One region of the Pontibacillus sp. ALD_SL1 genome, then DNA from elsewhere that is predicted to be linked to it. Evidence: predicted binding sites of a transcription regulator. Region 1 holds the regulator's gene; the other holds the start of a gene.
The links. Region 1 encodes Rex, which represses fermentation and respiration genes when NADH is low (regulators of the CRP and FNR family bind a similar motif). Its sites were predicted from a motif close to TTGTGAAATATTTCACAA; they were not measured.
Positions count from the first base shown of each region.

Region 2: a site for Rex is predicted at 9,458-9,475, ahead of pflB (formate C-acetyltransferase). Genes of this name have one in related genera too.

Region 1 is NZ_CP062974.1:270,399-282,729, forward strand. Features, by position in the region: gene IMZ31_RS01575 (ABC-F family ATP-binding cassette domain-containing protein) at 76-2,010, opposite strand; gene IMZ31_RS01580 (redox-sensing transcriptional repressor Rex) at 2,336-3,013, shown strand; gene IMZ31_RS01585 (MDR family MFS transporter) at 3,119-4,531, shown strand; gene IMZ31_RS01590 (hypothetical protein) at 4,589-4,993, opposite strand; gene IMZ31_RS01595 (YdiK family protein) at 5,104-5,304, opposite strand; gene IMZ31_RS01600 (CPBP family intramembrane glutamic endopeptidase) at 5,312-6,010, opposite strand; gene groES (co-chaperone GroES) at 6,290-6,574, shown strand; gene groL (chaperonin GroEL) at 6,635-8,269, shown strand; gene IMZ31_RS01615 (DNRLRE domain-containing protein) at 8,722-12,331, shown strand, end outside.
Region 2 is NZ_CP062974.1:2,390,217-2,402,547, forward strand. Features, by position in the region: gene IMZ31_RS12170 (glycoside hydrolase family 31 protein) at 1-1,607, shown strand, start outside; gene IMZ31_RS12175 (BCCT family transporter) at 1,656-3,197, opposite strand; gene IMZ31_RS12180 (hypothetical protein) at 3,544-3,957, opposite strand; gene IMZ31_RS12185 (DUF420 domain-containing protein) at 4,276-4,809, shown strand; gene rsgA (ribosome small subunit-dependent GTPase A) at 4,852-5,604, opposite strand; gene IMZ31_RS12195 (S-layer homology domain-containing protein) at 5,748-7,214, opposite strand; gene IMZ31_RS12200 (hypothetical protein) at 7,522-7,953, opposite strand; gene IMZ31_RS12205 (P-loop NTPase family protein) at 8,335-8,874, opposite strand; gene IMZ31_RS12210 (DUF4181 domain-containing protein) at 8,891-9,253, opposite strand; gene pflB (formate C-acetyltransferase) at 9,518-11,773, shown strand; gene adhP (alcohol dehydrogenase AdhP) at 11,826-12,331, shown strand, end outside.

The sequences.
Region 1 (12,331 bases):
GATAGTTACACAGTTCGACAAAACCTATGAAAGCGTTAAAAAAAGAGGGGATATCTTGTGGATATCCCCTCTTTTTTAGTTTTCTTCATGGAGTTGTTCCCATTCTTCCATTAGTGATTCGATTTTTGATTGAGATTGTTCATTTGTTTCTGTGAGTTCTAAGGACTTCTCATGATCCTGATAAACCTCTGGTTCACAGAGTAAGGCATCATTTTTTTCAATGACTTCCTCTAATTCTACGATTTCTTGTTCAATTTCTTCAATGCGACGCTTTCGCTTTCTGGCTTCGCGTTGTTCCGCTTTATTTTGTTCAAATTGATTCTTAGAATCCTTAGTCTCTTTTTGAACAGTAGGGTTTTGCTGCGCTTCGTACTCAGCAATTTCCTTCGCTTCTTGCTTTTTCTCTAAATAGTAGTCGTAATCACCGAGATAAAGGTGTGTGTCTGTTCCATCTAACTCCAAGATTTGGGTGGCAATCCGGTTAATAAAGTAACGGTCGTGGGAGACAAATAAAATGGTACCCGGATAATCCATTAAGGCGGACTCTAGTACTTCTTTGCTATCTAGGTCTAGGTGGTTGGTAGGCTCGTCCAATACAAGGAAATTGGATTTCTCAAGCATTAATTTCGCCAGGGCGATTCTTGCTTTCTCACCACCGCTTAGAGAGTTCACACTCTTTAAGACATCATCTCCGGTAAATAGGAAGTTACCCAGTACAGTTCGAACATCTTTCTCATCCATAAACGGGTATTCATCCCATAGTTCGTGAAGAACAGTTTTGGAAGAATTTAATTGAGCCTGTTCCTGGTCGTAATACCCGATTTGAAGGTTCGTTCCATATTGAATCGTGCCTCCGCTAGGGGAGAGTTTATCAATAATGTTTTTGAGAAGGGTGGTTTTCCCGACGCCATTAGGTCCAACGAGTGCTAAGCGTTCTGTTCGATTTACATCAAAGGAGACGTTTTCGAATACTGGTTTTTTACTGTCTTCGTATTGGAAAGAAAGATCACGCGCTTTTAGCACATCGTTTCCGCTTCTTCTGTTGATATCAAATGTGAATTTAGCGGACTTTTGATCTCCTTTAGGCTTATCAACCTTTTCCATCTTCTCAAGTTGTTTTTGTTTACTTTGAGCTCGTTTACTAGTAGAAGCTCGAGCCATATTTTTTTGAATGAAGTCTTCCATTCGTTTCATTTCTGATTGTTGTTTCTCAAATTGCTTCAAATCGCGTTCGTAATTGGCGGCTTTTTGATCTAGATATTTGCTATAGTTTCCGTGGAATTTCTCAGAAGAGCGATAAGAGATTTCGTAAACGACATTTACGACTTTATCAAGGAAGTAGCGGTCGTGAGAGACGATAACGACAGCTCCTGGGTAGCCTTGCAAATATTGCTCTAACCAATTAAGCGTATCGATGTCTAAGTGGTTGGTCGGCTCATCAAGGACTAAGATATCTGGTTTAGAAAGTAAGAGCTTACCGAGTGCTAGTCTTGTCTTTTGGCCACCACTAAGAGTAGCGATTGGCGTGGTTAAATCGAAATCCCCGAAGTTTAACCCGTTTAATACAGCTTTAACGTCAGCTTCATAACGATATCCGCCGTCATTCTTGAAACGCAATTGCAATTCATCGTAGTCTTTTAAAAGTTTCTGGTATTGTTCCTCTTTAGCTATAAGGTCAGGATCCGCCATTTTTTCTTCCATTTGACGGAGTTGTTTCTCCATAGCTTTTAAATGGTCAAATACGGCGATCATTTCATCCCAGATGCTTTTATCTGATTCGAGTCCGGTGTGCTGCTCTAAATACCCTAATGTAGCTTCTTTGGGTTTGTGGAGCTCACCTTCCTCATACGAAAGCTCACCGGCCATAATTTTGAGCAAGGTCGATTTTCCTGCTCCATTACGTCCAACAATGGCAATTCGGTCATTGGTGTGTACTTCTAATTTAATATTCGATAGAATAAGATCAGCGCCGAAGCGTTTTGTAATATTATTCATTTGCATAAGAATCATGGTCGTTCACCTCAATGAGTTAAGTGTATCTTAAGAAATGCGTGTGAAGCAAGGTTCACACGTTGAAGTGAACTCGGGCTTCTTATCCATGGTCGAGATGTTTGTGAAATTAGAAACATTTCTTTACAATTATGCTGTAAGGACAATCCATCATATAGAACAACAAATAGAAACATAGAATTTCATTCATAACAGAACGAGGATGATCTTTATGATCTTCCTGAATTCGTGGTTATAGAAATTGGAAGCGTTAACGGTATCAGCGAAAGGTCCTTTAAGGACTCGATTAGTGTACTGTTACGGTATGAAGTGAGGGGGATAAGAGATGGAGCTAGATCAGGCAAAAATACCACAAGCGACAGCCAAGCGACTGCCCTTATATTATCGTTTTATAAATAATCTGCATAGCCAAGGTAAGCAACGTGTCTCATCAAAAGAATTGAGTGAGGCGGTGAAGGTCGATTCAGCCACAATTCGTAGGGACTTTTCTTACTTTGGTGCCCTTGGTAAGAAGGGATACGGTTATAATGTGAATTATTTACTTACCTTTTTCCGTAAAACTCTTGATCAAGATGAAGTTACGCGGGTTGCTTTAATAGGAGTAGGAAATCTCGGAACTGCTTTCTTACACTATAACTTTACAAAGAATAACAACACGAAGATTGAGATGGCTTTTGATGCGCAGGAAGAGAAAGTCGGTAGTCATATAGGCGGTGTGCCTGTTTATCATATTGATAAATTAGAGGAGTACTTATCAGAAGAGATTTCCGTTGCGATTCTAACGGTACCAGCTAATGAAGCGCAAAGAATAGCTGATCGGTTAGTAGAGGCAGGAATTCTTGGTGTATTAAACTTCACACCAGCTCGGATATCTGTCCCAGAAGGTATACGGGTGCATCATATCGATCTAGCAGTAGAGCTGCAAGCACTGGCATACTTTTTAAAACATTATCCTCTCGAACATGAAGAGGGCAACGAAGAAGAACCAAAAGAGGCTGACTAAGCCTCTTTTTTGTGTGTAGGAATTGGTTTTGGCTAGTGGATTATGTGATATAGTAGAAAACGATTCGTAAAACGAAATAATTAGAAACGAAAGAAGGGACGCAGCTTGAGCAAATTATCAAGTAAGTGGCTTGTCGTTGTATCCGTCTTATTTGGTACATTTACAGTGATATTAAATAACAGCATGTTAAACCCGACGCTTCCGCGCTTTATGGAAATCTTCGATGCTGATGCTGTAAGTGTAGGCTGGATGCTGACGATCTTTATGGTGGCAATGGGGATGACAATGCCGTTAACAGGCTTTCTCGGAGATCGTTTCGGGAAGAAGAAAGTGTATGTGACGGGGCTTATCATCTTTTTAGTTGGCTCTGTGTCAGGCTCCATTTCTCCTACCTTGAGCCTTGTTATTCTCTCTAGGGCCGTGCAGGGGATTGCGGGTGGTTTGCTGATGCCGATTGCGATGGCGTTAATCTTTAACGCTTTCCCGAAGCACGAGCGTGGTCTAGCTGTAGGTGTATACGGGGTCGCTGCCATGGTAGCACCTGCGATTGGACCGACAATCGGCGGGGTAATCATTCAGTTCTTTGATTGGCCTTTTCTGTTTTTATTTAATATTCCATTTGGACTGATTGGAATTATCCTATCTACTAAATATTTAGTCGAAACGGAAAAAAATCCTTCTCTTAAATTCGACACCATTGGCTTTATTCTTGTGACGATTGGTGTCGGAGGAATCTTATTTGCCCTTGGACGAGGGAAGGAACTTGAGACCCTTCTTACAGCCAGTAACATAAGTCTGATTGTTGTTGGTATCTTGTCGATCGTGGCCTTTGTCTTTGTGGAAAATCGGAAGACGCAGCCTTTATTGAACTTATCTGTCTTTAAAGTTCCGACGTATGCCGTATCTGTTGTCGTAACAGGCGCGGCATCGATTGGTCTTTTCTCAGGAATCTTCTTGCTGCCACTCTTGATTCAGAATGTATATGGTCTGAATGAGGTTATGACAGGACTTCTTTTCTTACCGGCAGCGGCATTAAGCGGTGTATCGATGTCCATTGGGGGGAGGATTTTGGACAAGAAAGGTCCGAAAGCGGTTATCCCTATTGGATTGTTCGTAATGGCTGCTGCCACAACAGCCCTTGGTTTTCTGGAGTTGTCCACTCCATACTGGGTGATCCTCGCGTTAAACGCAGTACGGGGTGCTGGAATGGGGCTTAGTAATATGCCAGCCACAACAGCTGGAATGAACGCCATATCGGATGAGCTGGTCGCTCAAGGATCGGCGATGAATAATGTCCTTAGACAAATGACCTCATCATTCGGCATTGTCTTCTTCTCGATCTATTATGAAACAAGGCGAGCAGTGATTGCAGCCGGAGAGGCAAATATGACAGAGGCGACGCTTCAAACGTTAAATGAAGCCTTTCTAGTCTCGGCTGTCGTTATTGTCTTAGCGATCCCGTTTTCCTTTATTATGAAAGGAGCAGGGAGCTCTTCTGAGGAGGAAGAAGGGACGTAATTGCTATAAAAAAAGGCCATCAAGAGGATGGCCTTTTTTTGTCGTATGTGGGTGATTCTAGTTATACGAATATAGTGGTTGCTTCCAGTTCCGAATAAGCAAGTAAAGGCTTAGTAGTGTAAGGAAACTTAGGTGCAAAATAGGAGTCATTTGCAAAAAGGCAACGGATGCCCTGTGATCGAATAGGGGTGTCTGAAAAACTGAAAGATTGAATAATAAAGCTAGCATGATGAAGCCTGCTGCTATGACGCGTCCTAAATTGCTTCTTACAGCTAGTATGCCAAAACTTATGAAAGTAGTAGCGATAAAAAATAACATCTGGGCGACGAGGGCTTCCGAAGTGGAAAAGGAAACTGGAATATCAGATAGTATTAACATTTTATACGCGAATGCAAGGATGCCTGTAATGAATCCAAGCCCTATAAGTAAAGAGCTCACGGTGCTGCGTAATAGATTTTTCATATCATCACCACCTTTTTACAAATTATACCTTACCATATAATAGCAGATAATAGACGATCTGAACATGGTGGCATAAAAATAAGCGGCTATCCCCGTAGTGGGGAAGCCGCTTATTTTTTGTTGCTTTTGTTCATTTTTAGGAACAGCATAAAAAGTCGAATCGCGACGGCGAAATTTACTGTCGCAACGAAAGAGCAAACGAGCGTAATCAAGTTCCAAATTGTCTCTTCTACACTAAGTATGGCGATATACGTAAATAAAATCCCCATAATAAAATAGAGGAATGCCATAAAGAATGGCGAAGTTTTCATAATAGGATTAACCTCCAAACAGGATTGTCTGTACGTTTTGCTCCAGTTGTTCTACATCTATTGTCATCTGGGCAATAATGACGAGGGAATTCATAGTTGCGTGCGTGATGATCGGTACGATAATGCGCTTTGTTTTCTCATATAAGTAGGCAAAGACTAAGCCCATCATGGCATATTTCAGTAAGTGCTCTGGTTCGCCGTGCACGATCCCGAAGATACTGCCTGATACGAGTGCAGATATGAGGAAGTTCGTATATTTACGTAATGTTCCGAATAGAATCTTTCGGAATATGATCTCCTCTAAGATCGGTGCCACAATGGCAATGATGAGAATGAAGATCGGTGTTGCTTTCGCAAGAGCCGATAAGTTTTGCGTGTTCTCTGATATAGGATCAACGCCAAAGACAAGAGACTCAATGACAGTAGCGGCGTACTGACTTAGGAAAGCAAGTAAGATTCCAAGCAGTCCCCACTTGATGTAAGACCCGATACCCATATCGTAATCCTGACGCAGGTCCTTCTGTATATCTGGCTTTAAGAGCCATGTAATAATAAGAAGGCCAGCAATAAAGGATGAGATCGTCCAGGTGATCAGCCAGGTTTGAGGATTCTCAAGGTCCAGTGAAAGAATGAACTGACCTACCAACCCACCTGATAATTGGACAAGCGTATATGTTAAGATGACATACCAATAGCGCCTTGGCATTCGGCAACGACTCCTTTTGAGAATTTATACCTTTATCTTACGTATTGTAACACATTTAAAGAAGTGGAAAGAAACGTTTAAATCGGAAAAGATGAGTCATAATCGGCTGGGGGAGTGAGCGAGTTTCTGTGAGGAAATTTTTATGAAGAAATTAAATGTTTTCGCTTGCAAAATACCTGGAGATTCATTATTATAATAATTGTGTTAGCACTCAAGTTAAGAGAGTGCTAATAAATCAAAACAAGAATAGTTTTTAACCATTTGAGGAGGGTGTCTGATTTGTTAAAGCCATTAGGTGATCGTATTGTAATTGAGGTAGTACAACAAGAAGAAAAGACCGCGAGCGGTATTGTTCTTCCTGACTCTGCGAAGGAGAAGCCTCAAGAAGGTAAAGTTGTTGCGGTAGGTTCTGGTCGTGTGACGGATAATGGTGAAAAGGTTGCACTAGAGGTAGCCACTAGCGACCACATCATCTTCTCAAAATTTGCTGGTACTGAAGTGAAGTACGAAGGTAAGGAATACTTAATTTTACGTGAGAGTGACATTTTAGCAGTCGTTAACTAATACAATTAATGTTGGACAATCATAAACGCTTACAAGAATCTTTTAGGAGGGTATTTATTCATGGCTAAAGATATTAAGTTTAGTGAAGACGCACGTCGTTCGATGCTTCGCGGTGTAGACCGCCTTGCTGATGCAGTTAAAGTAACTCTTGGACCAAAAGGACGTAACGTGGTTCTTGAGAAAAAGTTCGGTTCTCCACTTATTACAAATGACGGTGTAACAATCGCGAAAGAAATTGAATTAGAAGATCACTTCGAGAATATGGGCGCGCAGCTTGTATCTGAAGTAGCTTCTAAAACAAACGAAATCGCTGGTGACGGTACAACAACGGCAACGGTTCTAGCACAAGCGATGATCCGTGAAGGTCTTAAAAACGTAGCTTCTGGTGCGAATCCAGTTGGCGTTCGTCGCGGTATCGAGAAAGCGACAGAATTAGCCGTTAAAGAACTTCAACAAATCTCTAAACCAATTGAAGGTAAAGATTCCATCGCACAAGTAGCGGCGATTTCTTCAGCGGATGAAGAAGTAGGTCAACTAATCGCAGAAGCTATGGAGCGCGTTGGTAACGATGGTGTTATCACAATTGAAGAATCTAAAGGCTTCAACACAGAGATGGAAGTTGTTGAAGGTATGCAGTTCGACCGTGGATATGCATCTCCTTACATGGTCTCTGACCAAGACAAGATGGAAGCGGTTCTTGAGAATCCTTACATTCTAATCACAGATAAGAAGATCACAAACATTCAGGAAGTTCTTCCTGTCCTTGAGCAAGTGGTCCAGCAAAGCCGTCCACTTCTAATGATCTCTGAAGACGTTGAAGGCGAAGCACTTGCAACACTTGTTGTGAACAAACTTCGTGGTACATTCAACGCTGTATCTGTTAAAGCACCTGGATTCGGTGATCGCCGTAAAGCGATGCTTGAAGACATCGCAACCATCACAGGCGGACAGGTTATCACAGAAGACCTAGGCCTAGAGCTTAAGAACACAACAATCGATCAATTAGGTCGTGCGAACAAAGTTGTGGTTACGAAAGAGAACACAACAATCGTTGAAGGTGCTGGCAACCCTGAACAAATCTCAGGCCGCGTAAGCCAAATCCGTTCTCAATTAGAAGAAACAACTTCTGAATTCGATAAAGAGAAACTTCAAGAGCGCCTTGCGAAACTAGCTGGCGGTGTAGCAGTCATCAAAGTTGGTGCAGCTACAGAAACAGAGCTTAAGGAGCGTAAACTTCGCATCGAAGACGCCCTGAACTCTACGCGCGCAGCAGTAGAAGAAGGCATCGTAGCCGGTGGTGGTACAGCACTTGTGAACATCTACAAGAAAGTAGAAGCACTTGACCTTACGGGCGACGAAGAAACAGGTGCGAAGATCTTACTTCGTGCACTTGAAGAACCAGTTCGCCAAATCGCTCACAACGCAGGTCTTGAAGGCTCTGTTATTATCGAGCGTCTTAAAGGCGAAGCGGTTGGCGTTGGTTTTAACGCAGCAACAGGCGAGTGGGTAAACATGGTCGACACAGGTATCGTGGACCCAACAAAAGTAACACGCTCCGCACTACAAAACGCAGCATCTGTAGCGGCAATGTTCCTAACTACAGAAGCGGTTGTAGCCGATCACCCTGAAGAAGATAATGCTGGTGGCGGTATGCCAGATATGGGTGGCATGGGTGGAATGGGCGGCATGATGTGATGACCGCTCAAACCCTTGGTATATGAGGGTTTTGAAGGATTTTGCTAACGAAATGCTAACATCGTGAAATATAAGTGAGGCTTCTCATTAGTTGAAAAACTATCGAGAAGCCTCTTTTTGTGTTTAATCATCTTTATTTTTACCTAGGTAAAATAATCAAGAATCTACCTCTTTTTCAAGGTGGAGGTATAATGAGAGGTTTTGTTCACCTGTCTTTAGTATTAAAGAAATTTTCTCCTATTTATATTAATTAAGATTTAATCAAATATTTTCTTGAGTATCCCTCTTTAGTAATTACATCCCATTTACATTTAACTAATTCATTTACCCTAAAATCACATAAATAAACTAGTCTTTTTTTCTTAAAATCGTGACAGACGTTGTGTAATACCAGGAAACAATTTACTCTGTATTACTGAGTGTTACAAAAATGTAATCTGGAGGTAATATTTTTGAAAATCGATAAAGCGATAGCCCTGCTGCTATCTGTATTATTGTTAGCAAACCCAATGTTGGTACAAGCATCCTCATTGGATGATCCACCTAAAAGGGAGAATCTCCCTACCCATGCTAAAGATGCAGTTGAGGGTGGTGGCCAGCAGGTCTCTAACCATGAGACAGAATTAGAAGATTATAGAACGAAATATTCGAAACGCTACCTTAAAGAAGATGGTACTTATAGAGAGAAAATATACAAAAATCCAATTCACTTCAAAGAAAATGGAAATTGGAAAAAGATTAATGAGAAGCTAGTCTCAGAAAATAATGATACTTTGACAAATAAAAGTAACTCATTTGATATTTCTTTAAAAAAGACGTTATCTAAAGGATACATTTCAATAGGTAAAGGGAAAGAAAAAATTCAATTCCGACCTTTGTTCTTACAGCAACCTACAAAAGCTACTGTTGAGGATGATGTGTTAACATATCCAAATGTAGCAAAAGAAACGGACCTTCAATATGTTTCAACTTCAACTGGTTTAAAAGAAATTCTTATTTTGAAGGGGAAAGAAGCGCCGACGACTTTTGAATTTGATTTTAAAGTAAAAGAATATAAGTACGAGTTGACGGATGATGGAGAGTTAATCTTTTTCAAAGAAGATAATAAAGAAGAACCAATCTTCACCCTCGATAAACCTGTAATTATAGATGAGGTTGCTGAAGATAATGTCGTTTCCTATTCAATCTCTGAAAAAAGTAAAAACAAATTTACTTTTAAAATGACAGTAGACGAGGATTGGATTAATAGTGAAGATAGAGAGTTTCCTATCTATTTGGATCCTACTATAAATGAAACCAAGCAGGAGGAAACGATAGATACATTTATTGCTGAAATGTACCCTCAATCTGATTATAATCATTGGTCACATTATTACGTTGGTGAAGGGGATGACTTTGGGAAAACAAGGGCTTTAATCAGCTTTGTACTCCCTAACCTACCAACCGGTTCTAAAATTGATTCTGCTGATTTGGTGATGGATAACACAACTGTCTACTCTCAATACCAAGAACCTGTTTTACAGGCATCAAGAATTACATCGGACTGGTATAACGGTGGAGTGAGTTGGTCGAATCAGCCTACTACAGGTTCAGTTAATCACGAAAAAAAGTTAACTTCTAAAACTTCAGGAACTTTAAATATGCCTGTCACAAATATTGTGAAGGACTGGTATAACGGTAAAGATAATTATGGCTTACAACTCAAGTATAAAAATGAGGGTAACTTAATTAGAGAATTCCTGTCCTCTAATTCAACAGCAAATTCTGATGGAGTTCCCTATATAGACATTACATACTCTATTGATGGCTTAGGTAAGCAGCCGTTTTGGACCTACGATGGGCCAGTGAACATGGCAAATCGTAACTTAATGCTTTCTTTCACAGATGCCCAGTTCCCAGGTAAAGGTGTCTCATTAAATGTTCAGCGTACATTTAATAGTCGATCTGAAGATGTTGGGTTGTTTGGATATGGATGGAGTTCACCTTTTGACATGGAGCTTCGCATAGGAGAGTATGGGCCTGCCCAACTAGTTGATGGTACTGGAACAAGCATATACTTTAAATACAATAATGATGGAACGTATGACTCTCCGGAAGGATTGTATTGGGACTTATATCGTACCTCTGAAACAGAAGCAGAAATCGTTACAACATCAAATATTGTTTATACCTTTGACCTAACTACAAGTAAAATTACAAAAATTAAAGATGCTAAGGGAAGTTCACTGAACTTCAATTACAGTAGCGGTCAATTAGATTCTATTGATGACGGTAAAGGGCATGCTATTACTTTTAATGTTAGTAATGGTTTAATAGATTCAGCAGAAGACCCTGCGGGGCGTGTATGGAATTATGAGTACAGTGGCAATTTGCTCACAGGACTAACAACACCTGATGGGGAAAGCATGAGTTATAGCTATAACGATGAGAATAATTTAGTCTATCAAATGTCTCCAGCGGGTAGCACTTCCTATTATAGCTATTCAGCCAATGACCGCTTAACAGCGATCAATCCTACTAATGCTATTTCTAATGCGAATTTTGAGACTGATGCTGACGGGGATAGTTTATCTGATCACTTTACCTTCGGAAGCGGGGTAGATCTACCACTTCAGATAGATGGATCAGTTAGCTATTTTAACGACTTCTCCGTTTCTCTATCAGCAGATTCATCAGATTATAATGATTACACCTATTATTTAAGCGATCCTATATATTTAGATACTTCTAAGACATATACACTAAGTGGATACACAAAATTAGTAGAAAACAGTGGTGACTTTGGTTCCGTAATATCTATTTTAGCTTACGATGACAACGATAATTACTTAGGGGAAGTCGGGCGTATTGATCACTCAGGAACTACTGGTTGGGATAGAGGTAGTTCTACTATTAATTCCTTCCCAAGTGGAACTGATAGGGTTTATGTCAAGATAGGTGCCTCCGCAAAATCAGGTTCAGGCAAGGTTTGGTTTGATGGTTTGCAACTCGAGCAAGGTAATTTGAGTTCATTCATCAACGGAGACCAATATACAGCTTCATTAAGTTTAAAGAAATCTGCTATATATGATGGTGAAGGTAGGAAAACACTCTATTCATATAATGAGCATCAGAACGTTACAAAGATCCAAGCGGATCCTAATGGAGCTAATGTTACGACAACATATGACTGGGATCGGGACATTAAACATTATTTAACATCTGTAACGGATCCTGAAAGCAATGTTTGGGGCTATGAGCTTGACCAAGACTCCGGAAATATTATTAAAGTTACTAATCCTAATGGGGATAGCACGGGTTATTCTTACGATGGAGAGTCAAACTTAACGGAGTTCCGTGATTTAAACAATGAAAAATATAAGATGACTTATGATAAAGAAGGCCAACAATGGACTTCACGTGATCCTTATTATCGAACAAATGCTGTAAGGTATGAGGATGATAATCTAAGCTTGAGTTCTCCTACTCTAGGACTTGCAGACAATTTAGTCATAAATAGTAATTTCGAAAGTTCATTTGATAATAACGGACTACCTGATGGATGGAATTATGACGGAGGGCAGACCGGATATGTTGAGCGGGTCAAAGAGTCTGTCTATGGTTCAAATTCACTTTCATTCACCAATTCAAACTCATATAGTCTTCCGCACACAATTGTTAGCTCAGATGAGACTGATGTAGATGTTTCTGAAGACTATGTAGTATCGGGGTATATAAAAGTTAATGAGGATTCTGGTGAACAGCTTGGCATTATATCCGTTTTAGCCAACCTGGATGATGGTAGTACAGTAGAATTGGGCCGTACAGAAGTTACTGGTACCCAGGGATGGCAACAACTCAAAACAGTCTTACAAGCTGTAGAAATTCCAGATAACGCTACGTCAATTAGACTCAAATTAGGAGGAAGTAACAATACGGGAACTGGACAAGTATATTTCGATGGTGTTCAACTCCAAAAGTATGCGGTAGATACTAATTTGAATCTTGTAAACAACCCAAGCTTTGAAAGAGATGACGACTCTGATGGGTGGCCTGATGGATGGACAAAACCTACTGGTGTGT
Region 2 (12,331 bases), 1.7 Mb from region 1:
AAGGTACAGAAAATGGATACTGGGCAACGAACCCAGATGGCAGTCCTTATGTTGGAGAAGTATGGCCTGGAGAATCTGTATTCCCTGACTTCGCTCGCGAAGAAGTACAAGACTGGTGGGCAGAGAGTCACGCCACGATTATGGACGCAGGTGTTGACGGAATTTGGAATGATATGAACGAACCAGCTGTATTCGATACAGCAACGAAGACGCAGCCACTTGATGTACAGTACGGAGATATGGATCACTCTGAATTCCATAACATGTTCGCCCACTATGAAGCTGAGGCTACAGATCAAGCATTTGATGTGAACAAAGATAATACACGTCCGTTCGTATTAACACGAGATATGTATGCTGGTTCTCAGCGCTATTCCACTTTATGGACAGGAGATAACGCTAGTACATGGGAATCGTTACAGATGTCTACTCCTATGAATAGTAACGTAGGTCTATCCGGTATTCCATTCGTGGGTAATGATATTGGCGGATTCGCTAAGCGCCCTTCTGGCGAACTATTCGCACGTTGGATCCAGATGGGCATGTTCAACCCATTCTCCCGCATTCATGCTGACAACGGAAGTACGGTGGCATTTGATACAGAAGCAAAAGATATCCCAGGCCAAGAACCTTGGCAATATGGACAACAAGTGGAAGATATCAGTAAGAAATATATCGAGAAACGTTACGAGCTAATGCCTTATCTTTATAACACGTTTATTAAAGCAAGCGAAGATGGTACTCCAGTACAGCAGCCACTTGTGTATCAGTTCCAAGAAGATAAGAACACACACGACATCAGTCAACAGTTTATGTTTGGTGAATCACTAATGGTTGCTCCTGTTGTTGAGAAAGGCGCTACATCTAAAGAAGTTTATCTACCAAAAGGTGAAACGTGGATCGATTACTGGACTGGCGAACAATTCGAAGGTGGACAAACCATCACCAAACAAGCTGATCTATCTACAATTCCACTTTACGTGAAGAATGATTCCATCATTCCTGAACGCAGCGTTCAACAGCACACGGGCGAGAAACCACTTGAAAATCTAACTCTTGATACGTATGTAGCTGATGAAGCAAACTATACATTCATTGAAGATGATGGCAGTACAGAAGATTATAAAGAGGGTGAATTTAACAAGACCCACTTCAACGTACAAAAGCACAATTCATCCCTCTATACGTTCACACAGGATAAAGAAGTGGAGCAATACGACACTGATCTTCAGTCCTATACAGTGAAACTTCATGATGTAGAAGAGCCTCACTTTGTACGTTCAAATGCTACATTGTATAAAGAGGCATCTAGCGTAGACAAGATGAATCGAACAAAAGAGTCCTATTACTATGATGAAGAATCTAGTACTCTCTTTACGAACATCCCAGCGGATGAACTAGAACAGGTAACCATGTTTATGGACGGTGCAGAGAAGTCTAAGCAAGTTGAAAAGAAACTTGAAAAGTTACATGCAGAAGATGAAAAGCTTAAGCACAAGTTAAGTAAAGGAAATAAGAAAGAAAAAGTTCAAGAGAAGCTTAATGAAGTTTCGAACAAAAAGAAAGTGCGTATTGCACAACAGATTGAAAGAGCTTCAAAAAAATAACACTAAACCCCGTCTGATCATTATATCTGACGGGGTTTTCTATTAACTCTATTTTGACGCAGAAGAAGCAACTTCTCGCTTCCACTTATGTTTTTTTGTTAGTTCTCTTTCATTTTTCAATTCATTGCTAGCCGCTTTGTAAAACGAACCACACATAAGCAGAAGAACAACTGAGAATGGCAGCGCTGAGATAATTAGAATATTTTGCAACCCTTGGGTCCCACCAAAATATACAATGATTCCTGCTACAAAGGAAAGCATGACACCCCAAACAATTTTCACCATACTTGTTGGCTCCAATGAACCTTTAGATGTTAACATGCCTAAAACAAATGTAGCTGAGTCTGCTGATGTAATGAAGAAAATGGCGATTACAAACACCGTAATGAAGGACATCAATGTACCTAAAGGATAGTGTTGCAACATCCCAAACGTGGCAGTTTCAAGAGCATATTGTGATATGTCTGCTACTCCACTCTGTTCTAATTCTAATGCGGAAACGCCAAATACAGCAAAGAAAATAAAGCAAACAAGAGACGGAACAATTAATACACCAGCCATAAATTCTCTTAACGTTCTTCCCTTCGATATACGTGCAATAAAGATTCCAACAAAAGGAGACCAAGAAATCCACCAAGCCCAATAGAAGATCGTCCATGAATTAATCCATCCTCTATTCTCCTCGTTTAAGGGAGCGATTCGAAAGCTCATATCGACGAAATTTGTAAGGTAGTTACCCAGTGAGTTTGTAAACAAGTTCAAAATGGTTAATGTTGGACCGACAATGAACAATAAGATCAATAACGCAAAGCCAAGCCCCATATTAATATTACTTAAATACTTAATCCCTCTATGTATACCTGAATAAGCAGAAATAATGAATAAGATCGTGGAAACGCCAAGAATAATCATCTGAACACGATAATTAGATGGAACACTAAATAAAAACGAAAGTCCTTCATTAATTTGAGCTGACCCAAACCCTAATGTTGCAGCAACTCCGACCACTGTCGCAAATACAGCTAATGTATCAATCAATTTACCCAGCACCCCCTTCATCCTCTCTCCCCCTAGAAGTGGCACGAGCGTAGCACTTATTAGACCTGGATACCCTTTGTGGAACTTAAAGTAAGCCAACACAAGCGCAACAATCCCATAAATAGCCCAAGCAGAAACTCCCCAATGAAAATAAGAATATTGGAGCGATTCCTTAATAGCTAAATCTGTTCCCAGTTCTGCATTAGGTGAACTCTTGAACGCATGCGAAATAGGTTCAGACGTTGTCCAAAAGACCATTCCCATCCCCATACCTGCACTAAATAACATCGCAAACCACGTTGGCAAACTAAAGCTAGGTTGATCAGATTCTTTACCTAATTTCAATTTCCCAAATCTTGAAAAAGTTAAATAAACACAAAACGCAAAAATAACCACAAAGAGCAATAGGTAGTACCAACCAAATCTTTTAGATATAAACGCTGTAACCTGACTTGAAACCGTTTCTAAATTATTTGGAGCTAAAACCCCCCACAATACAAAAAGACCACATACTGTAACGGCATACCAGAATACAGCTGTTACATTTTTCATTTCTTCCCCTCCCGTTCATACCATTCTCCATAAATATTGGAATACTTTCACTTACCTTTTCTGCATTCAGTTAAAACCTCATAATTATATTTCTACATAATTTTATTTTTTGCACTTATTCAAGCAACACTGTATTCAAAGGCTTAGAAGAAATATATTAATCACTACACAGGCATAATATTTTATTAACATAATTACTAAAACAAAATAAACAAACAGATACTAACACAAATGTAGATCGTATTAGAACATCAGGCATATACTCCCCCACACGATTAAGAGAACATAGATTTACCAACAAAAAAAGGTCATTCTCCCCTAAGGAAAATGACCTTTGCCTTATTATTTAACTTCCTGTAGTCGTCATTGTGGCGACACCAGCTACGATCGGGAATGCCATTAACAATGGAAGACAAACCATGAAGAGCATACGGAGCTTTTCTTTCGCTTGTTTATCAGCGTCCCCCAAAAGACTGAGGTAGGTTTTGAATACATGACCTCCATTTATCACTGTAATGATTGCCACCAGAATGAGAGGAGTTACTGGATTGATAGTCGATTGATCAAGATTGATAAATCCAAAAACTACTAACACAATTGGAATCACTTCAACTAAAGCAACACCCATAAATAATTTCGTTTGAATCGATTGCAGATTATCCGGCTTTTGAGCTACATCATGAAGAGCTTTTCTTGAAATAAAACTAATACCCCCAGTAGCAATTAATACCGCAATAACAAAGAAATAAATCGGGTCCATTTTTTAACTCCTTCGTTTAAATATATGTATAACTACCTTTATTATACAAGATATCCCCCCTCACCTTAACTGTAAATTATAGAGAATAAGCGTACACCCTTTACTAAAATTACGAATTAGCTGATTTTCTCACGCAAGGCAGGTATAGATTGGTTACTTACAAAAGAACCCCTAATTGCTGTAGTCTTTTTAGTGCATAAAGTTTCTCAACCAAAAAAATTAACAAATTTGTCACTGTTCAAGACAGTTCAGTAGTGAATCTTTCGTTCATTTTCGCTATACTCGAAAATGAACGATTTATCATAGAAAGGTTGAGAGATTTTGCAAATTGAGAAAAATTTCAACTATGTACCTTGGGTCGTTGGCCTATCCATTGCGATTAACGCCATTGTCGTAGCCCTTTTATTTATACCGAAAATAGAAAGCAGTTCAAGCTTTGATATTACCATATTGCCACTTACAAATGCTGTATTAAACTCATTTACTACAGTCTTCTTGTTCGCTGCATTATTTATGATTATCCGAAAAAATGTAAAGTGGCATAAACGCTTTATTTTTGCTGCGTTTACATCAACTGCTTTGTTCTTAGTTTCATACCTGACCTATCACTCTATGGCGAGCTCTACATCTTTCGGCGGAGAAGGGTTCATTCAGTATATCTACTACTTTATCTTGATTACTCACATTGTTTTGGCCGCTGCTATCGTGCCACTAGCTTTGCTTACACTTTTCCGTGGACTTTCTATGAAAGTAGACAAGCACCGTAAAATTGCACGTTGGACAATGCCTTTATGGCTATATGTTAGTATTACCGGCGTAGTAGTCTACTTAATGATTTCACCTTATTATTAAAAAAGTCAGCTTCATTTTAAAATGAAGCTGACTTTTTTATCATTATCTTTTATATGACTTTGGCCCGCGAAGCATCCGATTCACACGGTGGGCACTGTACTGTTCTTTGAGCGCCAAACGATGAAGTTCGCGTTTTAATTTCTCATAATTCTTTAGACGCCCTTCTTCAAGCTCCCCTGATTCGATGGCTTGTTTCACAGCGCACCCAGGTTCACTGTGGTGTTTACAATCGCGAAACTTACACTGTGAACTGAGCTCTTCAATGTCAGAGAATGTCTTCCCTACAGTATCTTCTTTCCCCCAAAGCTGCAATTCCCGCATGCCAGGTGTGTCTATTACAGTCGTCCCATTCGGTAGAGAAAACAATTCTCGGTGCGTTGTGGTATGACGTCCACGATCATCACCAAAACGAACTTCTTGTGTAAGCTGTATATCCTCACCCATTAAGCTGTTTATAAGCGTTGACTTCCCTACACCTGATGAACCAATTAAAGAAATGGTCTCATCTTTCTTCAACTCACTCTTTAACTCTTGAATACCCTCACCTGTAAGATTGCTCACTGCATAAACCGGCACACCAGGAGCAGCAAGTGTAAGTTCTTCCAATCGACGACCGACATCTTCACACAAATCTTGTTTCGTACAAATGATTGCAGGTACTGCTCCACTCTCATACACTTGTAGCACATATCGTTCCATTCGGTTGATATTAAATTCGTTCGTCAAAGCTGTCACGATAAAAACTTTATCAATGTTAGCTGCAATGATCTGTTCTCCATGTATTCTTAATTTAATACATTTTTAATAAATAATGCTCCTTTTACCTCGAAAAAAGACTACTCTCAACCTCATCAGAAGCTAAGAATAGTCTTTTGTACACACTATTTTGTTAATGAACACAGCATTGTTCTAATTGTAACAAGACCACTTCAAGGAGCTTATTCGTTCGCTACTTTCCAATATTCATAAGCATGAACAGCATTGCCATGATAGCTTGGGTTATCGTTAAAATAACTCTTTGTTTCATCTAACTGTTCTTCCATAAACTGTTTACCTTCTTCGTAGAATGAAATGTGTTTATTTTCTTTAATCTGCTTCATTTCAACAGATACCAGAAGTTCCTTACCTAGCTCTTTTGCAAATTCCATTTCTTTTTTCGATACATCGATTATACCATTAGATCCTTCTGCTGAATCTCTGAAAGCCATAAGTGTTGTGTGATCTAATTTGCTAATGAACCACTTACTGAAGGAAATGTCCTCTTGTCCTGGGGTTTTATGATCGTCTAGCCAGATCGCTAAATCTGCACTCGTTTCTAAATCAGAATCCTTCTTCACTTCGTCAACAAAAACTTGAATATTCGTCTTCCAGGTCTTTAAGATGTCTTCTGGATTCCCATCCCAGTTCTGTAAGACATAAGGTTCAATGTCAAGGTGAATTCCATCAAATTGTTGTCTTGGAGGAACAACTTTTTGATAACTGGTAACATAGTCAATAAACATGTTAAGACGCTCTTCACCTTCTTTAAGAGCCCAATTTGGATGGCCTCCCATAGCGTGAACCTCTATACCAGCTTCGTGAGCTTTCTCTAGGAATTCATTGTAAACGGTGTAATCTTGCGTACGATCTAAACGAGTATAGAGCAAGTTAATATCATTTTCTTTTGCAAACTCTAAAATTTCGTTTGGTTCTTCTATAACATTTTCGGCATGCCATATGTACGTTCCACGAATGTCCTCATTGTCTATTGATTCAAAATTAGGATCTTCTTTAGCGTTAGACAAGTACTTTTTAAACTGATTATCCATTGTACGTGCTAAAAAGATTGAGAATTGTGCACGAGTCGTTGGGGCGCTCGGACGGAATGTATTGTCAGGAAAGCCTACCGAAATTCGATTGGATACAACTTCACTAACATACTTACGGTTCCCACTCACGTCATCAAATTCTTTAGAAATCGGTTCATTTTCTAGATTATAGGCTCTTGTTAATACTGCAGCCATTTCAATTCGTTTTATATTGCGATCGGGTTGAAATTCATTAGAATCAGTACCTTTAATGATACCTTCATCCACTAAAGCAGCTACATACTTGTAATGAGGATGTTCTGTTGAAATGTCATCAAAATTAGGATTCGGTCTATCCTCAGTCGATAAGCCCAATTCTCGCGTCAGCATGATTGCTGCTTCCATGCGCGATACATTGTTCCCCGGACGGAAAGTTCCATCCAAATACCCCTGAATAATTCCTTTGTCCTCTAAATACTGAATCTCCTCATTTCCTGTAACATTTTCATTAACATCCGGAAATTCTGTTTGAGCATGAGTAATTGGTGCACTCCAAGCTGTTACAGCTAACAAGCTTGTGAAAAGACTTGTTGTAATCTTCTTTGTAAATCTACTCACTTATGTTCCTCCTCTTTAATCATTAAGGGCGGCCTTTCGATGTCCCACAATGACTCCACCCATTTTAGAATCTTCGAATAATTCTTCTATTATGATGGGGCTCTATAGGAATACATTTTCACTTAGGATGTAAAGCGTAAAAAAGGCCCCCTTATTTGGAAGAAGTTAGAACAAAAAGGGGGACCATTATATTGAAATGCTGTTATCCATAAACAAAAGACCATTCCCAACTTCACGAGAAGCTGAAAATAGTCCTTCATTTAAGCCGATCACCACTACATTTCTTTTTAATTATCACTATAACCTATTACTGCCTCAAAGAACTCCGGCGGGTGAAATATATAAGAATCATCCCTATAACAATGAGCACTGCGACCATACTTACCAATCCCACAGGAAAAGCGGAACCATACGTATACTCTTTTTCCCAGTCAGCTTTAACAAATCTTCCACTCTTTTCTTTAACAGCTATGGATTGATATGTGGGAATACCCTTAATTGCATAATAGTTTGTACCTTTTTCATACACATTACTGAAGTTGCCCCCATACTGTTCCATGTCTGAATAACGAGTTACTTGTCCAATTCTTTCCCCAACATCTGTCACCTCTTGATCAGTAACGATGTATAAACTATTGTCCCACACAACAAATGGATAAGCCCATGAGGTTGCTAGTGCTTGGGTTGGCATGATCACCAATCCAAGATATACAATCAAACCGACTAGAAAGTGTTTCATACAATCGCCTCCCACTTACTTTGTCGGTTCATATCTAAAGAAGTTTCACGAACTCATTCAAGTTGCTCAGACTTTTCACCTTATGCTTTGCATTCATCTTCATGAACAAAAGAGCCGCTTCCCTTTTATAGATACGGCTCTTTTTGTCGACCATTATTTGTTATGTGGCTCTTCTGTACCCCAATCATATCCAGACTTCTTCCAGTTAACAAGGAACAAAGCTGGCGCAACAATCATTAATATAGCAATCAAAAGCTGCATTATAATCCCCTCTCGAAATTAAACCCCATATTATTATCTGATTATGAGTATTATTTCAAAGCACCACCTCATAATCAACCATTTTATCCCATTCTAACGTAAACCAATATTCCTCTCTGATTACGATCTTATCCTCTTAAAATCTCTTAAGTTATGTATTAGCTTATTTAAATCTCTTCTATTTCTGATACAGACAACTTTATCCAAATCGACTCCTGATTCGTATAAGAACTTAAATCTCCAACTACTCTCAAACGTTTTATTCCAGTTGAGCATGTTTCTCAAAATTCTCAGGGTAGGTTTATAATGAACCTCTTCAAGTTTTAGCTTTTGTTTCAGGAAGCGTGATAGAATTCGGTTTCTTCTAAGATAATAGGGTAGGTCGAGAAATAGAATCACATCTGCTTCTCTAAAACTATCTGTCATCCAAGAACCTAAATGCACCCCCTCCATAATCCAGGTATCAGACACGATTATCTCTTGAACAATTCCCCCGCGCTCTTCCTCAGAACGCCTAACATCTTCAGGTGGCTCCCGATCCCAAACAATATTATCCAGTTCATAATAAGGGATCTCTAAGGTATGTGATAACTTCTTTGCAACTGTTGTTTTTCCACTTGCCACCGATCCAAAAATATGAATCTTTCTATAGCATTCCATACTCATGCCCACTTTCCTACATTAAATCTCTAAATAGAATGTCTATGTTATAAATGGTCAATACACCAAGAGCGAGGTAGACGCTCGTAATTACATATTCTTTTGACCTTTTTAAAAACATCCATTGCATGATGGCCTGAAAACCGAATTGAGCCACATAAATCCCCATCAGATACCATTTCATTCCTGACGCATGTGAAAAAATTGCATAACCCAATACACTAATTGCGATTAAAAGTAACACCCCTCTTCCCCAGCGGTCGATGTGCTTTCCTTTTGTATCTGTTACGTATCTTCGTTCAATATTAAACTTTTTTCTAATAATGGTTTCTAAGCTTAACAGCAGGATTAATAAGATGACTAAAGCAGCATATACCAAGATACCCCCCTCATCGTTTCATTATATAGAATATTCAAACTACTCTCTAGTATGTCCCTTGGCATTTTCTTATTTGTGGTTTGATTTCAAATCCTAATTCGAACTATTTTACTTGAAAATGGATAAATTTGAACATTGTAAGAACATTCCTCATAAACACTGTTTTTTTCGAATTTACCGGAGTATAATAAGAGTGTGGAAAGATTGTGAAACATTGAGCATAGTAAATGAATCCTACTACTTCCCAAAGAGGAGGAAATGAAGATGAAAACACTCGACATGACGACAAGCAGTCCACCTTGGAACGGTTTTAATGAAGGAAAATGGCAATCTACTATTGATGTCAGAGATTTTATCTCACAAAATTACACGCTTTATGAAGGTGATGAGGCCTTCCTAGAAGGGCCTACCTCAAATACTCAAACACTATGGGAACAAGTGATGAAATTGACGAAAGAGGAACGAGGATCGGGTGGTGTTCTTGACTTAGACACACGCATCGTTTCAACGATTACTTCACATGGTCCGGGTTACTTAGACGAGGAACTTGAGAAGATCGTTGGCTTCCAAACCGATAAGCCTTTTAAGCGCTCTCTCCAACCTTTTGGTGGAATTCGTATGGCAGCTGCATCTGCTGAATCATATGGGTATAAATTAGACGAAGAGGTAGAGAAGATCTTCTCTGAGTACCGAAAGACCCATAATCAGGGTGTATTTGATGCCTATACTCCCGAGATGAAACTAGCTCGAAAAGCCGGCATTATCACTGGCCTACCTGATGCGTATGGGCGCGGTCGCATCATTGGAGATTATCGCAGAGTCGCTCTCTACGGAGTAGATCGTCTCATTGAAGAGAAACAGAAGGATAAAGTCTTCTTTAGCAAAGCTGCTATGACTGAAGAGATCATTCGAGAAAGAGAAGAAATTTCAGAACAACTAAGGGCTCTCCAAGAGCTGAAAGAATTAGGAAAAATTTATGGGTATGATATCTCTAAACCAGCTAACACGGCTCAGGAAGCATTCCAGTGGCTCTACCTTGGTTACCTTGCTGCCATTAAAGAACAAAACGGTGCGGCTATGAGCCTTGGGCGTGTCTCTACTTTCCTTGATATTTATATCGATCGGGATATTAAGTCAGGAAGACTTACAGAAAAGGCTGCTCAAGAGCTTGTCGATCATTTCGTTATGAAGCTTCGTCTCGTTAAATTTGCTCGTACCCCGGAATACAATAGTCTCTTTAGTGGAGATCCAACTTGGGTTACTGAGTCCATTGGGGGTATGACTGAAGACGGTCGTCCTTTAGTAACAAAGAGTTCGTATCGGTTCTTGCACACGCTCGATAACCTCGGCCCTGCACCGGAACCAAACTTAACGATCCTTTGGTCAGTAAACCTCCCTTCTGCATTTAAGAGATACTGTTCAAAGATGTCTATTAAAACAAGTTCTATTCAATATGAGAATGATGACATCATGCGTGAGTATTACGGAGACGACTACGGCATTGCTTGTTGTGTTTCAGCTATGGCAATCGGAAAACAGATGCAGTTCTTCGGAGCCCGGGCTAACCTTGCAAAAGCTCTTCTCTACACGATTAACGGGGGAATAGACGAAATTTTGAAAGTTCAAGTAGGACCAGCACATTCTCCAGTGACTTCGGAATATCTAGACTATACAGAAGTAATGGAGAAATACGATCACACACTTGAATGGCTTGCAGAACTTTACGTCAATACACTAAATATCATTCATTACATGCATGATAAGTATAGTTACGAGCGTATTGAAATGGCTCTACACGATAAGGATATATTACGCACGATGGCTTGCGGCATTGCCGGATTATCAGTTGTAGCTGATTCTCTTAGTGCCATCCGCTATGCCAAAGTAAAAACAATAAGAGATACAAATGGTTTAGTCATAGATTACGAGGTTGAGGGAGATTATCCGAAATACGGCAATAACGATGAACGAGTCGATCAGATCGCGGTGGATCTTGTGAAACGGTTTATGAACAAGATTAGAAAACATGAAACGTACAGAGCCTCCACGCTGACTCAATCAATCTTAACGATTACATCCAATGTCGTATACGGCAAGTTAACAGGCAACACACCGGATGGACGAAGAGCAGGAGAACCTTTCGCTCCAGGAGCTAATCCGCTTCACGGCAGAGACACAAAAGGGTCACTCGCCTCTTTAAGCTCGGTTGCTAAACTGCCGTATGACGAAGCGCTTGACGGCATTTCAAATACATTTTCGATTGTTCCTCGAGCTCTTGGTAAAGAGGAAGAAACCCGATACGCCAATCTCGTTGGACTTCTTGATGGCTATATGATTAAGAAAGGTCACCACCTTAACGTCAATGTGTTTGATAGAGAAACACTACTTGATGCTATGAATCATCCAGAGCAGTACCCTCAGCTAACCGTAAGAGTGTCTGGCTATGCCGTTAACTTTATTAAACTAACACGTGAGCAACAAATTGATATCATAAACCGCACGTTCCATGAAAGTTTGTAAATCCATTGTTTGAAAAGGGGAGAAACAAAAGATGTGTACAAATCACGATACAATGAAAGCAGCTGTTGTTCATCAATTTAAAGAAAACCTTGAAGTCCAAACCGTTCCTAAACCACACGCAGGAAACGGCCAGGTCCTTGTTCACATTAAAGCAAGTGGTGTTTGTCATACCGACCTCCACGCGGCTCACGGTGACTGGCCTGTAAAACCTAAATTACCATTAATCCCAGGTCATGAAGGCGTAGGTGAAGTTGTTGAGGTTGGTCCTGATGTTACTCACTTGAAAGTTGGAGACCGAGTTGGAATTCCGTGGCTCTATTCTGCATGCGGTCACTGTGAATATTGCTTAACCGGCCGTGAAACGCTTTGTAAAGATCAACAAAATGCTGGCTATTCCATTGACGGAAGCTATGCAGAATATTGCCTGGCAAACGCGAACTATGTAGTGACCATCCCTGACAATCTGGACTATGTTGAAGCTGCCCCTCTCTTCTGTGCTGGAGTGACCACGTACAAAGCTCTTAAAGTTGGTGAAGCCAAACCAGGAGATTGGGTAGC